2 regions of the Thermasporomyces composti genome follow, and region 1 is predicted to be linked to the other one. Evidence: predicted binding sites of a transcription regulator. Region 1 holds the regulator's gene; the other holds the start of a gene.
What was found. Region 1 encodes LexA, which represses DNA repair genes until DNA is damaged. Its sites were predicted from a motif close to TCGAACANNTGTTCGA; they were not measured.

Region 1 (3,808 bases):
CGCGGCCAGGTCTCCCGAGCACGCCACGTAGCGACCCCACGGAGATTCCGTGACCGCGAAAGCACAACTTGTGGAGGACTTACAGCTGTGTAACTACCAGATGTTGGGGTCAACGCTACGTCGGCGACGGGCGGCACGCAAGCGTGGACAGGCGCGTCGACTCGGGCGATTCGGCGTCATGCCTGGTCAGCTCGCACAAGCTCACCGCATGACACGAATGCCCTCGGCGTGTCGCGCTGACACCTGCCGTCCGCCACGAGCAGGAGCCGCGTTCGGGGGAGGCGTCAGGTGTCGACACGCTCGCCTGGCCGGGCGTCAGCGAGCGCGGCCGTACCGCTCGCGAACGCCTTCCCGCTGCCGACCAGCAGCTTTCGGACCAACCGGGCCATGCCCAAGGTCCGGCCCCACACCGCGTCACCGAGCAAGGCGACACGGCCTCGCCACGCCGTCGGTACACGGACTCGGCTGATCGAGGCGGAGCACAGCTCCTCGACGTCGCGCAAGCCCTCGAGCAGCGTGGGCACGTGCCGTCACGCCCGCCTAGTCGACGACCACGGCGAGGCCGCACAACACCGTCCCGACCAGCACGAGGCTGAGGACCGGACCGCCGAGCATCGACAACGCGAGGGTGGCCGCCACGGTCACCACAGTGACGGCCAACCGACCCCGGCGGGTCAGCCGGACACCGGCACGATCACGATCACGGCGCCGACGCACCATGGGGTCACCCGGAGCGAACCCTCGGCAGCTCGGAACCCTGGCGGGTCGAGGTCGCCGGCGCCTCCGCGTCTTGGCGAGCGTGCGCCCTGGCGGTGAGCGAAACGTGGTGCTCGCTCCGACGAGATGTGTCACCTCTGGCCGGTACGTCCCGGAGTCCGCGGTCCCTGGCGAGCGGTTCGCTGCCGCGCGTGGCCGCTCGACCCCGACGCGCCGAGCGCGGTAGTCCTCCAGGTAGATGACCGGTGCACTGCTCATTCGACACCCTCCACGGACGAGCGGAGTCGCGAGCCACGTCGAACGGTTGTTCGATGGACCGCTCCATGAGTTCTACACCAGACCGCCGACACACGCCACCGGTCGTCGAACCTCCGTTCGATGCCACGCCCAGTCTGTGGCAAGATCGTCTTCGCTCGCGACGACACGCGGTCGAACACGCGTTTGGACGTGGATGACCAAAGGCTTACGCTCGTGTGCGAGGCGCTCCCGGCGGAGCGTGGACCCACCGGCCCTGCCCACGACAAGGAGATCGCCGTCATGTCGAGGCGGAAGAATGGCGACCGCACCACCTCCACCGCGGGTGCTCGGGAACTCTCGGACGGCCCGCCCGACGCAGCGGGTCTCACGCCCCGGCAGCGGCGGATCCTCGAGGTCATCCGCGAGACGGTCCAGCAGCGCGGCTATCCGCCCGCCATGCGGGAGATCGGCGAGCTCGTGGGCCTGACCTCCTCCTCGTCGGTGGCACACCAGCTGCGGGTCTTGGAGAACAAGGGGTTCATCCGTCGTGACCCCAACCGGCCGCGAGCACTGGAGGTGTTGGTGTCACCGCCGGAACGGCGGTCGGTCTCGAGCGTCACCGTCACCGCCATCGACGAGACCGGCAGCGGCGACGCCCATCCCACGCCCGCGCTCGTCCCGGTGGTCGGCCGCATCGCCGCGGGCGGCCCGATCCTCGCCGAGGAGTCCATCGAGGACGTCATGCCCCTGCCCCGCCAACTCGTCGGCGAGGGCGAGCTGTTCATGCTCAAGGTCAAGGGCGACTCGATGGTGGAGGCCGCGATCTGTGACGGCGACTGGGTCGTCGTCCGCAAGCAGCCCACGGCCGAGTCCGGGGAGATCGTCTCCGCGATGATCGACGGTGAGGCGACCGTCAAGACCTACCGTTACCGCGACGGCAAAGTGTGGCTCGTCCCGCACAACCCAGCTTACGAACCCATCCCTGGAGACAACGCGGTCATCCTCGGTAAGGTCGTCGCCGTTCTACGTCGTGTCTGACCCGACGCGAGACCACGAAGCGACGACGACCAGGAGCGGGATGGTCAACCTCACGGCACATACCTCGTCGACGTCCGGAGACGAGCCCGAGTCGAGCGACGGCGCCCTGGCGCGCGGCCGTGACGACGTTCCCCCACCGAAGGCCCCATTGGCGCCCAACGAGGGCAAGAGCCTCATGGTGGAGGTGGAAGGAGCCTACTGGGCGCGGGTTCCCATCCGTACCGACTTGTTCCGCCGGGGCGACGACCTCGTCGACAAGGTGGCCGCCTACGTGACCAAGACGGTCGCGCTCATGGCGTCCGACGCCTCGTTCACGGGCGCTTTCCTCGAGCCGTGGTACGTCGTGGTGAGCGAGAAGATCGTCGCGATCAGCCAGGGACGGTCCTACTTCACCTGGGAGATCAACCCCGGTCGAGCCGCCCGGCTGCTTTCCAAGATGGTCCGGCGGACCCCGTACGGCATCGGGCTCGGGAGCCCGTGGACGATGCAGCTCGCCATCAACGAGGCCGGCCTGCCGCGTATCCTCCTCGCGGCTGCCGCGAGCGTGGTCGGCAAGATGCTGGGTCGGCGCGGCTGGTTCTACGTCGTCGCCGGCCACCGCGTGAACGCGATCGACGGTCCCACGCCGTACTCGGCGTTCCCGTCCAACGTCTCGGCCAAGCTCCCACCGGCCGAGCCCGACAAGGTGGCGGCTCGCATCACCCAGGCCCTACGGTCCCAGCTCGACGGCGACGCGGCCCGGACGTTGAGCGGCACGGTGATCATCGACTCCAACGACCTCGGCCGCGAGGTACTCGGCCACGACAGCGACCGGCTCCCCCGCTTCTTCTGCGAGCTGTTCCGGGACAACCCCTTCGGACAGGGACGTCAGCAGACCCCCATCGCGGTCTGCGTCCGCATGCCGTCGTAGGGACCGTCGTCAGGGGACGGACGCCTCGCGCGCCGCGCTCAACCGGCGCAGCGCCGCGACGACGACGTCGTGGTCGAGAGTCGACCACATGGGTGGGAGCGACGCACGCAGGTATCCGCCGTAGCGCGCGGTGGCCAGTCGAGGGTCGAGCACCGCGACCACCCCACGGTCGGTGGAGCGCCGGATCAGTCGACCGACGCCCTGCGCCAACAGCAGGGCGGCGTGGGTGGCGGCCACCGCCATGAACCCGTTCCCGCCCGCCTCGTCGACCGCCTTCTGGCGCGCCGAGAGCAGAGGATCGTCGGGGCGCGGGAACGGGATCCGGTCGATGACCACGAGCTGGCAGGTGTCGCCGGGCACGTCCAGCCCTTGCCACAGCGACAAGGTGCCGAACAACGAGGTCGCCGGCTCGGCGGCGAACCGTTGGTGCAGCTCCGCGAGCTGACCGTCTCCCTGGCACAACACCTCGTACCCCAGCCGCTCGCGGACCGCGGCGGCCGCCTCCTCGGCAGCCCGGCGCGAGGAGAACAAGCCGAGCGTCGCCCCACCAGCCGCTTCCACCAGGCTGGTCAGCTCATCCAGCGCCTGGGGCGAGATGCCCGCACGACCGGGTGGCGGCAGGCGGCGTGCGATGTAAAGGATCGCCTGGCGGGCGTAGTCGAACGGCGACCCCACGTCGAGGGCCCGCCACGGCAACGTCTCCACCACGTCGGTACCTGCTTGGCCGGCGCCGGCCCGGCCAGGGCTCGCCTGCTCGGCGTCGGACTTCCCCTCGGCGAGGTCGCCTCCAGTCGCCTCGCCCCCGCCTTGCTCCCGACGGTCCGTCGAGGCGTCGGCGTGAGGTCGCTCGGCCCCGGTCGACGCCCCTTCGGTGCCCTTCGCGTCGTGTTCGGCCTCGCTGACCCG
Region 2 (3,808 bases), 3.8 Mb from region 1:
TCCGCTCGGGCCTCGGCGGCGACGAGCGCCCGTCCGGCGGCCAGGTCACCGTTCTCGTTGTTGTCTCGCGACGTCATCGCCCCTCACCTCGACCGCGGTGGCGTGCGCTTCCGCTCATGCTCGGGACAGCGTGCGCAGGGCCGCGCGCAGCAGCGCCGCCACGTCGGGGCCGGTCGTCGCGGCTTGCTCCTCAGCGAGAGGGGTCACCGCGTCGAGCGCCGACTCGGCCTCGCGTGCCGACCACCCCAGGCCCAGCAGCGCCGCCCGGACCTGATCCCGCCAGTGAGGCTCACGCGCGCCGTCGAGCGTCACGGTCGCGTCGGACTTCGCCGCGCCACCCGTCGGGGCGCCCAGCCGGTCCTTGAGCTCCAACACGATGCGTTGGGCGCCCTTCTTGCCGATGCCCGGGACCCGGGTCAGCGCCCGCACGTCCTCCGCGGCGACCACCCGCCGCAGCTCGTCCGGACGGTAGACGGCGAGCATCGCCTGGGCGAGCCGGGGTCCGACGCCGCTCGCGGTCTGCAGGAGCTCGAAGACCGCGCGTTCGTCGTCGTCGCTGAAGCCGTAGAGGGTGAGGGAGTCCTCCCGGACGACGAGGCTCGTGGGCAAGGTCACGGTGGCGCCCACCCGGAGCCCGGCCAACGTGTTGGGAGTGGCTCGTACCTCGATGCCCACGCCACCGACGTCGACCACCGCGGAGTCAAGCCCGACGGAGCTGACCTGGCCACGGACGAACGCGATCATCGACGACTCCTCACCCAGTCGGCGGCTTCGAGCAGCGGCGTCGGCGAACGGCGTGTCCGCCCAGTCGACGCGGCGCCCGGCGATGGCAGTCTGCCAGCCGCCTCTGACACCGCCGTCAGCTGCCATGCGGCGCACGCCGTGCGAGTGTCGCTCCTCAGCCGGACCACCTCCTGCCCACACCACCGGAGCCGATCGCCTCGTGCTCTCGCGCGCTGTGGACGGCGCGTCGCCGCGCCGCCTTCGCTTGCGCGGCCTCCAGTCGGGCGAGCGCGGGCCCTCGCCACAGGTGACAGATTGCCAGGGCGAGCGCGTCAGCGGCGTCGGCGGGACGTGGCTTCGTCGGCAGGGACAGGATCCTCGTCACCATGGCGGTGACCTGCTGTTTGTCAGCGCGGCCGCTCCCGGTCACGGCTGCCTTGACCTCGCTGGGCGTGTGGAGAGCGACCGGGACCCCACGGCGAGCAGCCGCCGCGACGATGACCCCGCTCACCTGAGCGGTACCCATGACCGTCCGCACGTTGTGTTGGCTGAAGACGCGTTCGAGCGCCAGGGCGTCTGGAGCGTGCTCGTCCAGCCACTCCTCGACCACCCGCTCGACCCGCAGGAGCCGCTCACCGATGTCGAGGTCGGGTTGGGTTCGGACGACGTCGACGGCGACCAGAGCGAGGCGTCGAGGATGCCGGCCCTCGACCAACCCGAGCCCGCACCGAGTCAGACCCGGGTCGACTCCGAGTACCCGCACCGCCTTTGACCCCTCCGCTCGCTCGGACCACGTCGAGCGGGCACGACATGCCGACCCACACGAACGCGTGTTCGGAGCCTAGCGATCCCCGCCCGGATGTGATCTCACGACGCGCCGGCTGGACCCGGATCGGGCGTCAGCCGGCTCTCGTCGCGCTCAGCCCGGCCAACCGAACCAGGACCACGAGCCTTCCAGCGGCCACCACCACACCGGCTCGGTGCTCGCGGCGGTCAGCGCCAGCAAGGTCAGCACGACGAGGACGCCCGCCGCCGTCGCGGGCGCCCAGCGCGGCCTGAGCGCGCGGGTCAGCATGTGCCGGCTGCCGCGCCGCACACCCTCCCCTTCGATGCCCCACCAGGCCAGGGTCGCGGTCGCCAGGGCGGCCGCGCCGAGGACGACGTCGACGCGAGGGGACAGCGCTCCCGCGTAGAAGAACAGGACCACCAGCCCGGCCAGGATGCCCGCTCCGATGACGGCGAACGGCAAGGTCAACGCGGTGACGAGCGCGCCCCGGACGAGGTGCCAGGGCAGCGCCATCGTGGCGGCGAGCAGGTCCGTTCGGCGTCGTCCACGAGCAGCACGGCGGCGTCTGACCAGACGTGCCGAGCGGTCGACCGTTCGCGCGAGCACCAGCCACGCGACCAGCCCCAATGCCGCCACCGCGGGCACGACAGCCGCGAGACCGGCCAACGTGACGAATGCCAGGACGAGCACGACCTGGTGGGCGCGACGCCAGTCTGGGCGGGACGCGCGGTCGACAGCCGTTCCGTCGACCGGTCCCGCGTCGGTGGGACTGCCGTTGGCGGGGTGGAGGTCGGCTGGATGAGCGGCCGCATCCCCGTCAGCCGGGTAGCCGTCGGCCGGATAGCTGGCGGCTGGGTGGGAGTGCGCGGCGTCCGCGTCGATCCGGGAGGCCTCGACCGCGGGCTCGGCGGAGCTGGCGATCCGATCAGGATAGCCACCAGGGTGATGGCCGTCGCCGTACGTCGCCGTGGCGGCCACCCCCGACCCCTCGGACCAGCCCGCGTCGTCCCCGCTCTCGGGCTGAGTCGGGAGCCGAAGCCGGATCGGCACCGTCGGGTGAGCGTCCGTCGTCACGGTGACGGTCCGCTCCGGCGGCGGCTCGCCGGTCTCCAGCCAGTGGAGGAGCTCGTGCGCGCTCGGCCGGGCGACCGGATCCTTGGCGAAGCAGCGACGCAGCACCGGAAGCAGCCAGTCGGGACAGCCGTCGAGATCCGGCTCGTCCTGGAGAACGCGATACGCCACGGCCTCCAGTGGCCCTTGGCCGAACGGTGGCCGGCCGGTGGCGGCGTAGGTGACGGTGGCGGCCCAGGAGTGGATGTCGGCCGCGGGCGTGACCTCACCGCCGTTCAACAGCTCCGGCGCGACGTACCCAGGGGTGCCGTAGACCGTCCCTGGCATGGTGAGCCGGGTGTCGTCGGCGATCTGCGCGATGCCGAAGTCGATGACGACCGCCAGCCCGTCCTGGAGCAGCACGTTGCCGGGCTTCAGGTCCCGGTGGACGACACCGGCCCCGTGAATGGAGCACAACGCGTCCGCGAGATCCCCCGCCAGGTCGGCCAGGTCAGCGCCCTCCAGCGGGCCCTCATGCGCGACGGTCTCCTGAAGGGACGGGCCGTCGACGAAGTCGGTGACGAGGTACGGCGTGGCAGCCGCCACGTCCGCGTCGAGCACCTGCGCCACGTGCTCGCCACGGACCCGCGCGAGCGCCTGGGCCTCACGGGCGAAGCGGGCACGTGACTCGGCGTCGCCCGCCACGTGGGGGCGGAGCAGTTTGACGGCGACCACCCGGCCGTGAGGATCGACCGCCTTGTAGACGACGCCCATCCCGCCCTCGCCGATCTGCTCACGCAGGACATACCGGCCCAGACGGCGCAGCTCGACAGTCGGTGCGTCGTGGGCGAGGTCAGGATGCACGCCAACACCGTAACTGGCGGCTGTCGGGATGTCCGGCGCACCGCGCACGCGGCGACACGACGACCCGAGGACGACGTGAGTGGGACGACTGAGCGGACGGTCGCCGCTAGCCGACCTTCTCCATCACCTCGTCCGAGACGTCGAAGTTCGCGTAGACGTTCTGGACGTCGTCGCAGTCTTCGAGCGCCTCGATGAGGCGGAAGACCTTCGGGGCGGTCTCCTCGTCGACGGGGACGGTCACGCTCGGCACGAAGCTGACTTCGGCCGACTCGTAGTCGATGCCAGCGTCCTGCAGCGCGCTCCGGACGGCCACGACGTCCTGGGGCTGGCACTGCACCTCGAACGACTCGCCGAGGTCGTTGACCTCCTCGGCCCCTGCGTCGA

Region 2: ruvC (crossover junction endodeoxyribonuclease RuvC) is a predicted target of LexA. The motif match lies at 1,546-1,561, and genes of this name have one in related genera.

The regions. Positions count from the first base shown of each region.
Region 1 covers NZ_QTUC01000001.1:460,592-464,399, forward strand. Annotated here, with positions in the region: gene DFJ64_RS02035 (hypothetical protein) at 285-524, opposite strand; gene DFJ64_RS02040 (hypothetical protein) at 541-975, opposite strand; gene lexA (transcriptional repressor LexA) at 1,255-1,992, shown strand; gene DFJ64_RS02050 (coenzyme F420-0:L-glutamate ligase) at 2,033-2,902, shown strand; gene DFJ64_RS20040 (ATP-dependent DNA helicase) at 2,912-3,808, opposite strand, start outside.
Region 2 covers NZ_QTUC01000001.1:4,211,094-4,214,901, reverse strand. Annotated here, with positions in the region: gene ruvB (Holliday junction branch migration DNA helicase RuvB) at 1-77, opposite strand, end outside; gene ruvA (Holliday junction branch migration protein RuvA) at 115-744, opposite strand; gene ruvC (crossover junction endodeoxyribonuclease RuvC) at 899-1,486, opposite strand; gene DFJ64_RS18380 (serine/threonine-protein kinase) at 1,643-3,424, opposite strand; gene DFJ64_RS18375 (YebC/PmpR family DNA-binding transcriptional regulator) at 3,531-3,808, opposite strand, start outside.